DNA from 2 places in the Brevundimonas sp. S1H14 genome. Region 1 is predicted to be linked to the other one. Evidence: riboswitches for the same ligand, from Rfam matches in the RefSeq annotation. Region 1 holds a riboswitch; the other holds the start of a gene.

Evidence for each region. Region 1 has a riboswitch for cobalamin ahead of RSD66_RS09555 (TonB-dependent receptor plug domain-containing protein). Riboswitches for the same ligand answer to the same signal wherever they lie in the genome.
Region 2: it holds a riboswitch for cobalamin, as region 1 does, so the genes downstream of both, RSD66_RS11515 (DUF1852 domain-containing protein) here and RSD66_RS09555 (TonB-dependent receptor plug domain-containing protein) in region 1, are expected to answer to the same signal.

Annotation. Positions count from the first base shown of each region.
Region 1 is NZ_CP136679.1:1,951,902-1,960,744, reverse strand. Features, by position in the region: gene RSD66_RS09570 (TatD family hydrolase) at 1-623, shown strand, start outside; gene RSD66_RS09565 (MBL fold metallo-hydrolase) at 620-1,441, shown strand; gene RSD66_RS09560 (dicarboxylate/amino acid:cation symporter) at 1,585-2,856, shown strand; cobalamin riboswitch at 2,986-3,197, shown strand; gene RSD66_RS09555 (TonB-dependent receptor plug domain-containing protein) at 3,329-5,278, shown strand; gene RSD66_RS09550 (DUF2842 domain-containing protein) at 5,325-5,519, opposite strand; gene RSD66_RS09545 (hypothetical protein) at 5,519-5,770, opposite strand; gene RSD66_RS09540 (COX15/CtaA family protein) at 5,909-6,964, shown strand; gene cobS (cobaltochelatase subunit CobS) at 7,042-8,052, opposite strand; gene RSD66_RS09530 (organic hydroperoxide resistance protein) at 8,128-8,556, opposite strand; gene RSD66_RS09525 (hypothetical protein) at 8,690-8,843, shown strand, end outside.
Region 2 is NZ_CP136679.1:2,343,177-2,352,019, reverse strand. Features, by position in the region: gene acnD (Fe/S-dependent 2-methylisocitrate dehydratase AcnD) at 1-107, shown strand, start outside; gene prpF (2-methylaconitate cis-trans isomerase PrpF) at 108-1,310, shown strand; gene RSD66_RS11520 (short-chain fatty acyl-CoA regulator family protein) at 1,427-2,839, shown strand; cobalamin riboswitch at 2,915-3,119, shown strand; gene RSD66_RS11515 (DUF1852 domain-containing protein) at 3,225-4,211, shown strand; gene RSD66_RS11510 (methionine synthase) at 4,241-5,269, shown strand; gene RSD66_RS11505 (MerC domain-containing protein) at 5,320-5,697, opposite strand; gene RSD66_RS11500 (TonB-dependent receptor domain-containing protein) at 5,772-7,712, opposite strand; gene RSD66_RS11495 (helix-turn-helix domain-containing protein) at 7,905-8,186, shown strand; gene RSD66_RS11490 (class I SAM-dependent methyltransferase) at 8,183-8,843, shown strand, end outside.

The DNA.
Region 1 (8,843 bases):
ACATCTGGTGCACGGTCGGGGTGCATCCCCATGAGGCCAAGGACTACGCCGACCTGACGGCGGATCGTCTGGTCGAGCTGGCGCAGCGTCCGCGCGTCATCGGCATCGGGGAGTGCGGACTGGACTTCCATTACGATCTCAGCCCTCGCGACGTGCAGACGGCGGTGTTCCGACAGCATATCGAGGCGGCGCGCCGCACCGGGCTGCCGCTGGTCATCCACACCCGTGAGGCGGATGAGGTCATGGCCGACATTCTGCGCGAAGAACATGGGCGGGCGCCGTTCAAATTCCTCATGCACTGCTACACCAGCGGCATGGAGCTGGCTGAACTAGCGATGGAATTGGACGGCTGGTTCTCTGTTTCCGGCATCGCCACCTTCAAGGCGGCCGAAGAGGTGAGGGCGGTGATCCGGCGGATGCCCGAAGACCGTATCATCGTCGAGACGGACTGCCCCTATCTGGCGCCGATCCCGCATCGGGGCCGCCGCAACGAGCCGGCCTATGTCGGCCTGGTGCTGGCCAAGCTGGCCGAGATTCGAGGATGGACGCCGGAACAGGCGGATCGCCTGACGACCGATGCCTTCTTCAACCTGTTCGACCGTATCCCCCGGCCCGCCGAATGAGAGAGCTGGAGATCGTCATTCTGGGGTGCGGTTCGTCGGGCGGGGTGCCGCGCGGCGACGGCGACTGGGGAGACTGCAATCCGGCCGAGCCGCGCAACCGGCGCACCCGCTGTTCCATGCTGGCCCGTCTTCATGGTCCCGATGGCGTGACCAGCGTGGTCGTCGACACCTCGCCTGACTTCCGCCAGCAGATGCTGATGGCGGATGTCCGGGGCATCGACGGGGTCCTCTATACCCACGACCATGCGGACCAGACCCACGGCATCGACGATCTGCGGGTCTTCGCCGCCCATGCGCGGGGACGCATTCCGGCCTGGATGGATGAGCCGACCCATGCGGCCCTGACACGACGATTCGACTACATCTTCGAGAGCCAGCACGGCTATCCGGCCATCGTCGAGGCGCGTCCGCTTCCGCCGCACGGCTGTCGCTGGAGCGTGCCGGGGCCGGGAGGGGATCTGCCTGTCGTCACCTTCGACCAGGCGCACGGCCCGATTCGATCGGTCGGCTACAGGATCGGCGGGGTTGTCTATTCCAGCGACGTGTCCGACCTTGATGACGAGGCGCTGGAAGCAGTGCGCGGGGCTGACCTGTGGATATTGGACGCCCTTCGTTATACGCCTCATCCGACCCACGCCCATGTCGACAAGGCGCTGGACTGGATCGCGCAGACGGGCGTGAAGCAGGCCGTGCTAACCAATCTGCATATCGATCTGGACTATCAGCGATTGAAGCGAGAGCTTCCGGCCAATGTCGATGTCGCTTATGACGGTTGGCGTGACCGACTTTTGCTGGACGAGGCTCAGGCTGCGGTGTGACGCAGGCCTGTCCATGCAAAAATATGTGATGTGCCATAGAGGTTTTATCGGCTATTCGCTGCGGCTGAGATGCGGGCGGTGGGGCCCTCCATTGGTGTAACGGCGGCGTTGGGGGTTTCTGCGCCGCGAACCAGGACGACTGTATGAAACGTATGTTCGCTTACCTCATCGTCGGGGCGATGGTCCTCGGCGTTGTGACAGGCTGGGGCCTGAATCATTTTCTGACGGCGGATCAGGCTTCGGCCGCGGCGTCGAACCTCAATCTCATCACCGACATCTTCCTGCGGCTGATCAAGATGATCATCGCGCCGCTGGTGTTCACGACCCTGGTGGCGGGCATCGCCCATATGGAGGACGCCGCCTCGGTGGGGCGGATCGGCGTGAAGACCATGACCTGGTTCATCGGCGCTTCGATCGTCTCGCTGGTGCTGGGTCTGGTGATGGTCCAACTGCTGCAGCCGGGCGCGAACATGCACCTGCCGGAAGCGGTGGCGGCGACGGCCCCGGCGGCCTCGACCGACGCCTTCTCGCTGCACGGCTTCATCGCCCACCTGGTGCCGACCTCGATCTTCGACGCCATGGCCAGGAACGAGATCCTGCAGATCGTGGTCTTCTCGGTCTTCGTCGGCACGGCGGTCGCGGCCCTGGACGACAAGGCGCCGGCGGTGCTGCACCTGGTCGAACAGGCCGCCAGCATCATGCTTAAGGTGACCGAGTTCGTGATGAAGCTGGCGCCCTTCGCCATCTTCGCCGCCCTGGCTTCGACCATCGCCACGCAGGGGCTGGAGATGCTGGGCACCTACGCCAAGTTCGTGCTGGGCTTCTACGGGTCAATGGCGACGCTGTGGGGTCTGCTGTTCGTGGCGGGCGCCGTGGTGCTGGGCAAGCGGGTCGTCCCGCTGTTCCGGGCCATCCGCACCCCGACCCTGCTGGCCTTCTCGACCGCCAGTTCGGAGGCCGCCTATCCCCGCATCCTGGAGGCTCTGCCCAAGGTGGGGGTGCGTCGCCGCATCGTCAGCTTCGTCCTGCCGCTGGGCTATTCGTTCAATCTCGACGGGTCGATGCTCTACTGCACCTTCGGGACCATGTTCATCATGCAGGCCCACGGCGTGCATCTCAGCGTGTCGCAGCAGATCTTCATGCTGCTGCTGCTGATGGTGACGTCAAAGGGCATTGCCGGCATTCCGCGCGCTTCGCTGGTGGTGATCATGGCCACCCTGACCTACTTCGGCCTGCCAGAGGCGTGGATCGCCATCGTGCTGGGCGTCGATCACCTGCTGGACATGGGGCGCTCGGCCACCAACGTCGTCGGCAACTCGGTCGCGGCGGCCGTGGTCGCCAAGTGGGAGGGCGAACTGGACGACATGCCCGAGCCGGACGACGCGGATGGACAGGCGCAGCCCGCAGCGGTCTGACCTCGGTTCCGTTCAACAAGGATCAGGGGCGTGGAGAGATCATCTCCGCGCCCCTTTTTCCTGGGCGCCGCCTCTTCGCTCTGCTTTGCCGCCATGGCGGCCAGGTTGACCTCAGCGGCAAGCGGCCTTACTGCGGCGACCGCGTCAGGTCCCTCCGAACGGGGGGTTAAAAGGGAATGGAGTGTGAAACTCCGGCTGTTCCCGCAACTGTAAGCGGCTAGCCCGCGCGTCAAACGCCACTGGCGGCTCGAAGGGTTTCGTCCTGATCGACCACTGGGAAGGCGACGCGCACCGGCCTTGATCCGCGAGCCAGGAGACCTGCCTGTCGCCGTCGTTCTCCGCGCGGTCGGGATGTGCCGGGCGGTCGAGGCAACTCGTGTGACGACAGTCTTGAAACCAGCCGCGTCAGCGGCCGCCTTCGCTCGTCAGGGCGGGGTCGGTCGGGCGCGGCGTCGTCATATGGAGAACCGGATTGAACCGGACCGCATTCGCCGCCCTGGCCGCCGCCAGCCTTCTGGCCGCCGCCCCTTCCTATGCAGCGGAAGGCGCTGATCAACAGGCGGCCGCCCCTGACGTGGCGGGCCGCGCCGGCGCGACCGCCGTCGAGGACGTGGTCGTCACCGCCAACCGTTCAGCTCAGCCGATCGAGCGGGTCGGAGCTTCCGTCACCGTCCTGACGCAGGCCGCCATCGAAGCGCGCCAGACGACGGCCGTGGCCGAGCTTCTGGCGCAGACGCCCAGCGTCAATTACAGCCGCAACGGCGGGCCGGGCACCGTGACCAGCCTGCGTATTCGCGGCGCCGAAGGCCATCACACCGTCGTGCTGATCGACGGGGTCAAGCTGAACGATCCGTCCTCGACCCAGGGCGGCTTCGACTTCGGCAACCTGCTGGTTGGCGACGCCGCGCGTATCGAGGTCCTGCGCGGCGCCCAGTCGACCCTGTGGGGCAGCCAGGCCATCGGCGGCGTGGTGAACATCGTCACGACCGAGCCGACGGAAGCCTTCCAGGGCAGCCTGGACGCCGAGGCCGGCGCGCGCGGAACGACCTATTTCCGCGGCGGCGTCGGCGGCGCCAATGAGCGCCTGAGCTGGCGCCTGGCGGCCAGCCGTTATTCGACCGACGGCTATTCGGCCTACGCCACGGGGACCGAGGACGACGGCTATGACAACACCGGCCTGTCAGGTCGGTTGAATCTGAAGATCACCGACGCCGTCTCTGTGGATCTGCGCTCGGTATGGTCCAGCGGACGCGCGGATCTGGACGCCTGGAACGGCGACAGCCGCGATTACGGCAAGACCCAGGAACTGGTCGCCTACGCCGGTCTGAACTTCGACCTTTTGGATGGCCGTTTCCGTAACCGCATCGGCTATGCCCACACAGATACGGATCGCCGCAACTTCAACCCGGACAATAAAATCCAGACCCTGACCTTCGACGCCGAAGGCCAGAACCGGCGCTGGGAATATCAGGGCGCCTTCGCCGTCACCGAGACGCTGAACGCGACCTTCGGCGTCGAGCACGAAAAGTCGGAAATGAAGTCCCGCTCGCTGGGCGACTGGAATCCCAACGCCGACTACGGGCGCGGCGAGGCTGAGCTGAACAGCGTTTATGGTCAGGTTCAGTGGACCGTGCTGGACGGCCTGACCCTGACCGGCGGGCTGCGTTATGACGGTCACGCTCAGTATGGCGACAATCTGCTGGGGCAGGTTGCGGCGGCCTGGTCGCTGAACGACGGCGCGACCGTGGTGCGCGCCAGCTGGGGGCAGGGCTTCCGGGCGCCGGGCCTGTACGAGCTCTACAGCGAATACGGCAACCTGGACCTGCAGCCGGAAGAGTCCGACAGCTGGGAGATCGGCGTCGAACAGCGCCTGTTCGACCGCGCCGTCGTCTCGGCGACCTATTTCCAGCGCGATAGCGACAATGAGATCGACTACGCCAACTGCCTGCCGGGCGACCTTCACCCGATTTGCAGCCAGCCCTACGGCGGCTACTATCAGAACATCCAGAAGGCCGAGGCCAAGGGCGTCGAACTGATCGGCCGCTTCGACGTGACCGAGCGCCTGCACCTGAACGCCAACTACACCTGGACGGACGCCAAGAACGCCGTCGGCGAAAACGAAGGCAAGCGCCTGCGTCGCCGCCCTGAACACATGGCCAATCTGGCGGCGGACTACGACTGGGCGTTTGGTCTGAAAACCGGCCTGTCCGTTCGCTACGTCGGCGAGTCGTTCAATGACCTGGAGAACGCGGTGAAGGTCGACGCCTTCACCCTGGTCGACCTGCGAGCTTCCTATCCGATCGACGACAATCTGGAAGTTTATGGCCGGATCGAGAACGCCTTCGACGAGGAATATCAGACCGTGCTGGGCTACGGCACGGCCGGTCGTGGGGTCTTCGGCGGCGTGCGCGTTCGCTTCTGATACGAAGGCCGGGCCGCCCTGACATCGGGGCGGTCCGGCCGAACCTCTATTCCCGTTCGGCCCATCGCAGCAGGGGAATAAGCGGCACGCCCCAGCCGATCCCAGCCACGGTGAAGAAGATCAGATCGATCCACCAGGCCTTGGGCAGCAGGTCGTGCACAGTCACGGCGCCCCAGATCCAGAAGATCAGGAAGAACACCACCGCCACGGTGGCGACGAACCGGCGTGCGCGGGGCGGCATCAGCGCTTGTTCCTGAACAGGAAGAAGGCCGCCAGGCCGATGACCGTGGTCACCAGCGACCACAGCAGCCATTCCCAGTCCGTCAGTGCGGCGACCGCAAAGACGCGAATGGCCAGAAAGGCGCCGCAGGCCGCGCTGACCAGGGCGACCAGGATGACCGCCCCGATGCCTCGGCGTCCCGTTAGAAGGTCGGCGATCCACGCCAGGGCCACGGCGCCGATAATGGCGATGGCGATCTCGATATATTGCACCGACCGGCGCTCCCTGACTGCTGTGCGACGCTTTGGCGAAGAAAGCGACTCGATCTTGCCACGCGGGAGGGGCATATCCCTCGGTTCCGCCGCCTGTGAAGAGGCGGCAAGCATATCGGGGCGAACGGCAGGCGTCGAATGAAGCGTATTGGGGATTTGGATCGCAGCCGCGCTGTGGCGCTGTGGCTGTTTTTCTGCGCGACCTTGGTGTTCGCCATGATCGTGGTCGGGGGGGCGACGCGCCTGACCGGATCGGGTCTGTCGATCACGGAATGGAAGCCCATCATGGGCGCCCTGCCGCCGATGAACCACGCTGACTGGGTCGAAGCGTTCGACAAGTACAAGGCCATCCCCCAGTACACGGAAGTCAACGCCGGCATGAGCATGGCGCAGTTCCAGTACATTTTCTGGTGGGAGTGGGCGCACCGGCTGCTGGGGCGTCTGATCGGCGCCGTCTTCGCCTTGCCCTTCGTCGCCTTCCTTGCGTTCCGGGTGATCCCGCGCCGCCTGATCGGCCGCTGCGCCGTGCTGCTGGCTCTGGGCGGCCTGCAGGGGCTGATCGGTTGGTGGATGGTGTCCAGCGGTCTGGCCGAGCGCGTCGATGTGGCGCCGGAGCGGCTGGCGACCCATCTGGGCCTGGCCTTCCTGATTTTCGCCGGTCTGATCTGGACGGGGCTGGAAGCATGGGCCGGCGTGGACGCCAACCGCCCGTCGCGGGCTTGGACCTGGGGCGCGGGACTGCTGCTGGGCGGTGTCTTCATCCAGTGCCTGCTGGGCGGTCTGGTGGCGGGCGCCAAGGCGGGCCTGATCTACACGGACTGGCCGCTGATGAACGGAGCCTTCTTCCCGCCGATCGCATGGGGGCAGGGAGCGCTGGCCTTCCTGCATGATCAGGGACTGGTGCAACTGAACCATCGGATGGGCGCCTATGTGCTGCTGTTCGCCGGCACCTTCTATGCGGTCCAGGCCCTGCGCGGGCGTCTGGACGGCGGGCTGGGCGTCGCCGCGGTCGTCTTTGCGGGCGCGCTGTGGTTCCAGGCGGGGCTGGGCGTCATGACCCTGATCCACGCCGTGCCGGTGACGCTGGGCGTGCTGCACCAGGCCGTGGCGGCGCTGGTGCTGGCGGCGGCGACCGTGAACCTGTGGCTGGTGCGGCGTTCGCGGCCGCGGATGTTCGCGTCCAGCCTGCGCTGAGCCGTCAGCACGGCTGAACAAAAAGGCCGCCTTCCGGATCGGAGGGCGGCCTTTTCATTTAACGATCGGCGATGGCGTCAGCCGATCTTAACCCGCGTTGCGGATTCCGGCAGGTCCTCGCCGAAGGCGCGCTGGTAGAATTCGGCGATGGTCGGCCGTTCCAGCTCGTCGCATTTGTTCAGGAAGGTCAGGCGGAAGCTCAGGGCCAGGTCGCCGCCGAAGATGATGGCGTTCTGGGCCCAGGTGATGACCGTACGGGGCGACATCACGGTCGAGATGTCGCCGTTCATGAAGGCGTTGCGCGTCATGTCGGCGACCCGGACCATGGCGGCGATCTGACGGCGGCCGTCCGGCGTGTCGTACTCGGGCGCCTTGGCGGCGACGATCTCGGCTTCCACGTCATGGTCGAGATAGTTCAGCGTGGTGACGATGTTCCAGCGGTCTAGCTGGGCCTGATTGATCTGCTGGGCGCCGTGATACAGGCCCGTGGTGTCGCCTAGACCGACCGTGTTCGAGGTGGCGAACAGGCGGAACCATTTGTTCGGGCGGATGACCCGGTTCTGGTCCAGCAGGGTCAGGCGTCCCTGCGCCTCCAGCACGCGCTGGATGACGAACATCACGTCCGGGCGGCCTGCGTCATACTCATCGAACACCAGGGCGACCGGGCGTTGCAGCGACCAGGGCAGGATGCCCTCGCGGAACTCGGTGATCTGCTTGCCGTCCTTCAGGACGATGGCGTCCTTGCCGATCAGGTCGATCCGGCTGACGTGGGCGTCCAGATTGACGCGCACCATCGGCCAGTTGAGGCGGGCCGCGACCTGCTCGATGTGGGTCGACTTGCCGGTGCCGTGATAACCTTGGACCATCACGCGGCGGTCGTAGGCGAAGCCCGCGCAGATGGCGAGCGTCGTCTGCGGATCGAAACGATAGGAGTCGTCGATCTCGGGCACATGGCTGTCGCGCGTTTCGAAAGCGGGCACGACCATGTCGGAGTCGATGCCGAATGCCTCCTTCAGCGTGACCTTGCGATGCGGTTCCAGCGTGACGAGCGGGTCGGGGGAGGCGTCGAGCGGAGAGGTCATGGCCATCCACCTAGCGCCCTCGCGCGCGCGGCTCAACACGCGCGAGGGGCCGGATTGATTATTCGCGCTGGGCCGGCCGGATTATTCCGCCGAAAGGGCGACCTCGACATTGCCGCGCGTGGCGTTGGAGTAAGGGCAGACCTGATGCGCCTTGTGGATAAGGTCGTTGATAACCGCCTCGTCCAGTCCGTGGTCCGTAACCTTCAGCGTCACATCCAGGTTGAAGCCTTCGCCGCGGGTGTTCTTGCCGAAACCTATGCCTGCCTCGACCTTGGTGTCCGGCCCGACAGGTGTTCCCGCCTTGCCTGACACCAGACGCAGGGCGCCCAGGTAGCAGGCGGCGTAGCCGGTGGCGAAAAGCTGCTCCGGGTTGGTTCCGTCGCCGCCCTTGCCGCCCATCTCGGTCGGTACGGACAGGCGGACGTCGATCTTGCCGTCGTCGGTGGCCGAGCGGCCCTCGTCGCGGCCTCCGCCGGAAGCCGTGGCGTGGGCGCGGTACAGGATTTCCATGAGACAGACTCCGTGGGCTGAGAAGGGGCTGAAGCTGTCTCAACGCCTCTCAGAAACAACGGTTCTGTGATTCGGAATATCCACAGCGTGATGTTAACAATTGCCGCATCGCTCCCATCGGGGAGGGGCTGAGATGACCACGCTGCCGCAGTTCTTCTGCTATGTGTACGACGCGCCCGGCCGGACGCCTCAAATGCTTGCGCTTGAGGCCGATACCTTCCTTGAGGCGATCCGCGAGACCCGTCGGGTGATGCGCGGCGAAAGCGGCGCCGACGTCTTCGCGGAAA
Region 2 (8,843 bases), 390 kb from region 1:
TCACCTGTCGTCTGGACACGGCCGAAGAGGTACTGATCTATGAGGCGGGCGGCGTGCTGCAGCGGTTCGCGCAGGACTTCCTCGCCGCAAAGTCGGAGGCCGCCTGAATGTCGCGCCTGGCCCAGATCGCCATCCCCGCCACCTATATGCGCGGCGGCACGTCCAAGGGGGTCTTCTTCCGGCTGGAAGACCTGCCTGAGGCGTGTCGCGTTCCGGGCCGCGACCGCGACCGCCTGTTCCAGCGCGTGATCGGCAGCCCCGATCCCTATGGCAAGCACACCGACGGCATGGGCGGGGCCACGTCCAGCACCAGCAAATGCGTGATCATCTCGCCCAGCGCGCGGCCCGATCACGACGTCGACTATCTGTATGGGCAGGTGTCGATCGACACGGACTTCGTCGACTGGTCAGGCAACTGCGGCAACCTGTCGACGGCGGCGGGAGCCTTCGCCATCCACGCGGGCTATGTCCCGGTCGGGCCGGACGGGGTGCGCGCCGTGCGCATCTGGCAGGCCAATATCGGCAAGACCATCATCGCCCATGTGCCGGTCGCGGACGGCCGGGTGCAGGAGACGGGCGACTTTGAACTGGACGGCGTGACCTTCCCCGCGGCCGAGATCGTGCTGGAGTTCCCCGACCCCGCTGATGAGGGCGAGGATGGCGGCGCCATGTTCCCGACCGGCAATCTGATCGACGAACTGGACGTGCCGGAGGCGCTGGTCGCCGGCGGCAAGCTGAAGGTCACCCTGATCAACGCCGGCATTCCGACGATCTTCATCAATGCGGCGGACCTCGGCTATTCGGGGGCGGAGTTGCAGGGGGCGATCAACGACGATCCGGCGGCTTTGAAGCGGCTTGAGGACCTGCGCGCCATCGGCGCCGTGCGCATGGGGTTGATCGGTTCCGTCGGTGAGGCGGCGCGGCGCCAGCACACGCCCAAGATCGCCTTTGTCGCTCCGCCGGCGGATCATGTGACGTCCAGCGGCAAGGTGATTGCAGCGGACCAGATCGACCTGCTGGTCCGCGCCCTGTCGATGGGCAGGCTTCATCACGCCATGATGGGGACGGCGGCGGTGGCCATCGGCGCGGCGGCGGCCGTGCCGGGCACTCTGGTCAATCTGGCGGCCGGGGGCGGCGAGCGTCGCTCGGTTCGCTTCGGCCATCCGTCGGGCGCACTGACGGTCGGGGCCGAGGCGCGTCAGACCGAGGGCGTCTGGACTGTGGAAAGGGCGATCATGAGCCGCAGCGCACGTCGCCTGATGGAGGGGCGCATTCTGGTCCCGGCCGGGTCGTTCGACGCGGGGAACTGAGCCGTTCTTGCGCGGCCAGGATATTTGCAATATTCACATAAAGTGCTGATTGTTCGCGATTTATCGCGCAAATATTGTCAATATCGCCAGCTCGATCTGTAAAAGTTGCAAAATACATGAGCAAGACCTTCATGGGGGTACGGCTGCGTCGGCTGCGCGAGGAGCGCGGCCTGACCCAGACGGCGGTCGCGCGGGCGTTGGATATCTCCAACTCCTATCTGAGCCAGATCGAGCAGAACCAGCGCCCCCTGACGGTGCCTCTGCTGCTGAAGCTGAACGCCGTCTTCGGCGTCGACGTGCAGTTCTTTTCGGAGGATGAAGAGGGGCGGCTGATCTCGGATGTGCGCGACGCGCTGGCGGACGGCGGCGATGAGCCGATCTCGACCGTCGAGCTAAGAGAACTGGCGCTCAACATGCCCGCCGTGGGGCGCGCCCTCGTCGCCCTGCACCGCAAGACGCGTCAGAGCGCTGAACGCGCCGAGGCCATGGCTTTGAGGCTGGGTGAAGACGTGGCGGGAGAGGCCCCCGCGCGGATGCCGTTCGAGCAGGTGCGCGACTTCTTCTATTCGCGCCGCAATCATGTCGCTGAATTGGATGAGGCGGCCGAGCGTCTTTATGCGGCGGCGGGGCTGTCGCCGCGCCAGGTGCGGCCCGGACTGATCGCATGGCTGGCCGAGAAGCACGGCGTCCGCGTCGTCTTCGACGAGACGGACGAGGCCCAGCGCCGCTACGACGGGCCGAGCCGGACGCTGTATGTCTCGGCCTTTATCAAGCAGGGTCAGCAGGCCTTTCAGATGGCGCTGCAACTGGCCTTTCTGGAGGCGGGCGACCTGATCGAAAGCCTGATCGACGCCGCTGTGCTGGAAGAGCGCGAAACCCGCGACCTGTTGCGCATCGGCCTGGCCCAGTACTTCGCCGGGGCGCTGCTCCTGCCCTATGGCGACTTCCTGCGGCAGGCCGAGGTTTACGGTTATGACATCGACCGGCTGGGGCGGCATTTCGGCGTCGGGTTCGAGACGGTCTGCCACCGCCTGTCGACCCTGCAGAGACCCGGCGCCCTTGGCGTGCCCTTCTTCTTCATCCGCGTGGACCGCGCCGGGAACATCTCCAAGCGCCAGTCGGCCACGGACTTTCACTTCTCGCGCGTCGGCGGCTCGTGCCCGCTGTGGAACGTCTATGAGGCCTTCGTCCAGCCGGGGCGGGTGCTGACCCAGATGGCTCAGATGCCGGACGGCCGCACCTACCTGTGGATCGCCCGCACAGTCGGCAGTCCGGGGCCAGTGTACGGCGCGCCGGGCAAGACGTTCGCGATTGGACTGGGCTGCGACATCCGTCACGCAGAGCGGCTGGTCTATTCGCAGGGGTTGAACCTGTCCGATCAGGCCGCCGCCACCCCCATCGGCGCCGGGTGCAAGATCTGCGAGCGCCCGACATGCCCGCAGCGCGCCTTCCCCTTCATCGGTCGCGCTCTGCAGATCGACATGGATCGCAGCGTCTCTACGCCCTATCCGACGGCGGCGGCGACCTGAAACAGGCAACAATAACGATATAAAGATATCCTTATATCGTTATTGACTTTGGCGACGGCCGTGGCATTTTCGCGTCGTCGTGGTTCTGCGCGCGGTCTTCGGATTGTGCGGAGCTAAGAGGGAAGCCGGTGAGACTGCGGTCGATGCCGGCGCTGCCCCCGCAACTGTGAGCGGCGAGTCGAAGGTCCATTTCGCGTCACTGGAGGTTCGCCTTCGGGAAGGCCGGACCGGAGGCGATGACCCGTGAGCCAGGAGACCTGCCGCGACAGATAACGTCCTCCGACGGGGTGTCGGTCAGGCCGCATGAGCGCCGCGACGGGGCGATTCCGCGCGGGCGGTCGCGCGTCCCTGTCCGCTGTCCCGTCACAGCATAACGGCAGAGACCATGCTCAGCAGCGAATTCACTTTCAGCATCAAGCGGACCCCGCTCGACGAGGACTATGTTCCTGCCGAAAACACGCGCATCACCACCAACTTCGCGAATCTGGCGCGAGGGGAGAGCCGTCAGGAGAATCTGCGCAACACGCTGAGGATGATCGACAACCGGTTCAACTCGCTGGCGCACACGGACAATCCGAAGGGCGATCGCTACGCGGTTGAACTCCAGATCGTCTCCGTCGAGATGAGCGTCGCCCCGGGTGAGGGGGCGGACAGTTTCCCGCTGATCGAAATTCTTCAGACGACGATTGTCGATCAGCAGACCGGCGAGCGGATCGACGGGATCGTGGGGAACAACTTCTCCTCCTACGTCCGCGACTACGACTTCAGCGTGGTTCTGCCGGAGCATATGAAGAGCCACCCTGGCGCCGGGGTTCCGGAAGGGTTCGGCGATCTGCATGGAAAGCTGTTCAGGCACTTCCTGACGTCAAGCGCCTATAGGGAAAATTTCCGAAAGCCGCCGGTCATCTGCCTGAGCGTGTCGAGCAACAAGACCTATCATCGGAACGGGAATGAGCATCCCGTGCTCGGCTTCGAATATGAGAATGACGAGTTCTCGCCGACCGACCAGTATTTTGCGAAGATGGGGATGAAGGTCCGTTACTTCATGCCCAAGGGCAGCGTGGCGCCGTTCGCCTTCTATCACGTGGGCGACCTGACGGCGGACTACACCGACCTGGAGCTGGTCAGCACGATCAGCACCATGGAGACCTTCCAGAAGATCTACCGTCCCGAGATCTACAACGCCAACTCGCCGGCGACCGAACACTATCAGCCCAGCCTGAAATATCAGGACTATTCCCTGACCCGCATCGTCTACGACCGTGACGAGCGCAGCCGGCTGGCCGTCGAACAGGGCAGGTTCGTGGAAGAACGCTTCATCAAGCCGTACCGCGACGTCCTCGACCAATGGTCCGCCAGCTTCGCCGTTTGATCCAGCCCAGCATTCCAAAGTCATCCATCATGAAAACCCTGTTGCCCACCTCGACCGCCGGCAGTCTGCCCAAACCTGTCTGGCTGGCCGAACCTGAAACCCTCTGGTCGCCCTGGAAACTGGAAGGGGAGGACCTGATCGAAGCCAAGCGGGACGCGCTGCGGCTGTCGCTGGATGATCAGCGCCGCGCCGGCATCGACATCGTCAGCGACGGCGAACAGACCCGCCAGCATTTCGTCACCACCTTCATCGAACACCTGGACGGCGTAGACTTCGCGAACCGCAAGACCATGCGTATCCGCAATCGTTATGACGCCAGCGTGCCGGTGGTCGTGGGCGCCGTCAGCCGACCGAAGTCGGTCTTCGTCGAGGATGCCAGATACCTTCGCGGGTTAACCGACCAGCCGATCAAATGGGCCCTGCCGGGGCCGATGACGATGATCGACACCCTCTATGACGACCACTACGGCAGCCGTGAAAAACTGGCCTGGGAATTCGCAAAAATCCTCAATGAGGAGGCCAGAGAGCTGGAGGCGGCGGGCGTCCACATCGTGCAGTTCGACGAGCCGGCCTTCAACGTCTTCTTCGACGAGGTCAACGACTGGGGCGTGGCGACGCTGGAGAAGGCGGCCGAGGGGCTTCGTTGCGAGACCGCCGTCCACATCTGCTACGGCTACGGCATCAAAGCCAATACCGAGTGGAAGAAGACGCTTGGTTCCGAATGGCGGCAGTATGAGGAGGCCTTCCCCAAGCTGCGGACGTCCAGCATCGATATCATTTCGCTTGAGGCCCAGAACGCGCGCGTGCCGATGGATCTGATCGAACTGATCCGGGGCAAGAAGGTGATGGTCGGGGCCATCGATGTGGCGACCGACGCGATCGAGACGCCGGAGGAGGTCGCCGACACCCTGCGCAAGGCGCTTCAGTTCGTGGACGCCGACAAACTCTATCCCGCCACCAATTGCGGCATGGCGCCCCTGTCTCGCCGTGTGGCCCAAGGCAAACTGGAAGCCCTGAGCGCCGGGGCCGAGATCATCCGGAAAGAACTGTCGGCCTAGCGCCGTGAATGCTCGACGCGCCCGTCGCCTGAAGGCGGGCGCCGGCAGGCTTAGCGGACATGCGGTCTGCGTCGCCAGTTCATCACATGAGCTGCGCTGAGCATCAGGCCGCCGATGACTGTGATCGGCGTCTCCATTTCGTGGGATGGCCACTCGGCGGCCGCTAGGAACAGCATGGCGACGCCGAGGGCTCCCAGGCTGATCAGCGGCCAGGCGCGGCGTCCGCTGGCGTCCGGTCGCGTCAGGCTCCAGGCTGCGATGGGAGCCGCCGTCGCGGCGAAGGCCCAATGCACCCAGGGCGCCTCGACGAACAAACCCAGCATCGGCAGCATTCCTGCAGCGAGCGGCAGGGCGAAGCAGTGGATCATGCACAGGCAGGACAGGCCGACGGCGGCGGCGTCGCCCCAGGTCTGGACACGAGCGTTCATGGCGATCCTTTCAGGGAAAAGTCGGCCGCGACGTCATGGGACGCCGCGGTCAGGCGGGGGGAGGAGGGGAAGGATCAGAAGCGGGCGCGGAAGCCGAGCACGAAATTGCGGCCGCGCAGCGGAGCCAGATGGCTGATGAAGGAGGCGTGATTCAGCGCCTTCTCGTCGAAAAGATTGGTCCCGCGCACGAAGATCTGGCCGTTGATGTCGGCGATCGTCGGGACGTCATAGGCCAAGGTGGCGTTGATCATGTCGTAGCCGGGCGTCTTGCGCTCGAAGGCTGCGATACGATCCTGCTCGAAGACGTGGACATATTCCATGTTGCCGGACCAGGCGCCCTGATAGAAGTCGCCGCGCGCGCCCAGACGACCGGCGGGAATGCGCGGCAGGTCGCCGCCTCCGCCTTTCAATTCTGCGCGGACATAGTCGCCGAACACCGTGGCCGAAAGGCCGGGACGGAAATCGTGGGTGATCTGCCCCTCGATGCCGGTGAAACGGGCATCGTTTTGACTGTAACGGATCAGGCGGAAGTCCTCGAACTGATCCAGCGTCCGCGCATAGACATAGCCGTCGTAGTCGTAGTGATACAGGCTGGCGGCGAAGATGGTGGCGCCCTCCGTCTTCTTCAGGCCCAGCTCGACCGACACGGCCGTCTCGACGTCCAGGTCGGCGTCGCCGATCTCATAGGTGTTGGTGGCCAGGTGAACGCCGCGGGCATACAGTTCCTGCGCGGTCGGCGCGCGTTGCGATCGGGCCAGGGTCAGGCTGATCATATAGCCGGGCGTGAAGGTCCAACTGGCGGCGCCGGAGATAGAGAAGGGCTTGTGGTCGACGTCGGGGCGTCCCTGTGCGCGGGCCTCCTGCCACTCCTGCCGCAGGGCGCCTTCGAAGCGCCAGTCGCCCGCGACGTATTCCTCGACCAGGAACAGGGCGTGGTTCTCGGTGCGGCTTTCGGGAATGAAGGATTCGGCGCCGACGGCGGCGAAATCGCTGCGCGAGGTCTGGGCGCCGACCACGCCGCGCACCCCGCCGATGGCGGCGTGCTGCACCTCGACGCGGGCGTCATAGCCTTCATTGGTGAAGGTGGTGGCGATCTCGCCGTCGTCGATCTCGTCATGGCGATAGTCGGTGTAGCCGCCGCGGAAGCGGATGCGTTCGATCCCGGCGAACGGATTCTCGATCTCGCCGCGCACGTCCACCCGCTTGCTGATCAGGTCGACGATCGGGACATGGTCATGATCGTGGTCGTGATCATGATCGTGGTCATGGTCGTCATCGCCGTGGTCATGACCGCCGCAATGCAGACTGGATCCGTGCGGGTGGCAGGATTCATACTCATGCGTATGCCCTGGCAGTCCGTATTCGCTGCGTTGCTCCGTATAGGCGGCGCCCAGATAGCCGCGCGAACCGATCCAGGACAGGCCCAGGGTTGCGGTCGAACTGCGGTTGAACGATCCGTCCAGCGTGGCTTCATCGAAATCGGGGACTTCGTAGTCGTCGGTGCGGCGCCCGGCGGCCTCGACCCGGATGGCGAAGGCCCCTGCGCCGGCGGTCAGGCCGACCACGCCCGCCTGTTCATTGTCCGCAGTGCCCAGCCGGAACTCGGCGACGCCTTCGCCGCCGTTCTCAGGGATGCGCGTCGGAATCTTCTTGTCGATCAGATTGACCGCTCCGCCGATGGCGCCTCCGCCGTAGAGCAGGGCGGACGGCCCGCGCAGGATCTCGACGCCTTCCAGCAGCAGAGGCTCGCCGGACACGGCGTGGTCGGGCGAGACTTCGGAAGCGTCCATCAGGGCCGAGCCGTCGGTCAGCACCTTCACGCGCGGCGCGGTCTGACCTCTGATGACAGGACGGCTGGCCCCGCCGCCGAAGGTGTCCGAGTTGACGCCCGGCAAGCCCGTCAACGTCTCGCCCAGCGTTGATTGCCGACGCTGGATCAACTCGTCGCCGCGCAGAACCGCCACACTCGAGACGACCTCGCTGCCCGAGCGCCCCAAGGCGTCAGCAGTGACCACTACGTCATCGACGCGCGTGGTCGCTGGGCCGGACTGGGGCAGGGCGTCAGCCCAGGCAGCCGTCGAAATTGCTGAAAAACTCGCGGCGGCGAGAAGGATTGATCTTGAGTGCATGGCGTTCCCCGTTCATGAAGAAAGTCGCTATTATGTTATATCATAACATTCATCAAGCGGACCTGAGCGGAGATGGAAATGAGGGGCGTGGGAGCGGCTGAAAAAGCGGAGCGGGTGCAGCGCCAACTATGGCGTTTGATCGGTCAGGTTTACGAGAAGCGCCGGAAGGACGGTCTCAACCAATCCCGGCTGGCGAGGAGGCTGGGCGTTCCCCGAGGCCAGGTCTGTCTGTGGCTGCGTGATCGGGAACGGATGACGCTGAAGGCTGCGGTGCGTCTGGCGGATGCAATGGACTATGATGTCGATGTGCGACTGGTGCGCCGTGCGACCGGGGTCGTTGAGCCGGCGATTGTGCAATGAGCCTGTTCGATCATGTGGAAATGCTGCAGCGCGATAGGCCGTGGGGACGATTCCTGGACGCCGGCACAGGCGTGAACTCAAGTCTCTGGAGCACCGGCCTGACCACCGAATCCTGGACGGGGGTGACGGCCGCTCCGGGGCATGCGGATCAGGTGCGAAAGGTTGTGGGCTCGCGTTTTCGGCCGCAGGATCGTCTGGTCCTCGGCAACTGGACGGACCCGAACCTTCTGCAGGGCGAGGTTCACGATACAGTCGTGGCCGATTATCTGATCGGCGCCGTGGAAGGCTTTGCACCCTATTTCCAGCAGTCGCTGCTACGCCGCCTGCGCCCCATGACGGGACGCCGCCTCTATGTCATCGGCCTGGATCCGTACGTGGTAGGGCCTGCTGAGACTGATGAAGCGCGGATGGTCAGACGGATCGGCAGATTTCGCGACGCCGTGCTGATGCTGGCGGACGAAACGCCTTACCGTGAATATCCGGCGGAATGGGCGCTGAATGCGCTGGCCGGCGGTGGCTTCAAAATTCTCTCGGCACGTAGATTTCCCAATCGCTACAAGGCGAAATGGGTGAATGGACAGTTGGACATGACGTTGCGGCGTTTACCCCATCTGGCCGATCAAACCCTGGCGCAGAATTTTCGAGAGACGGCAGAAG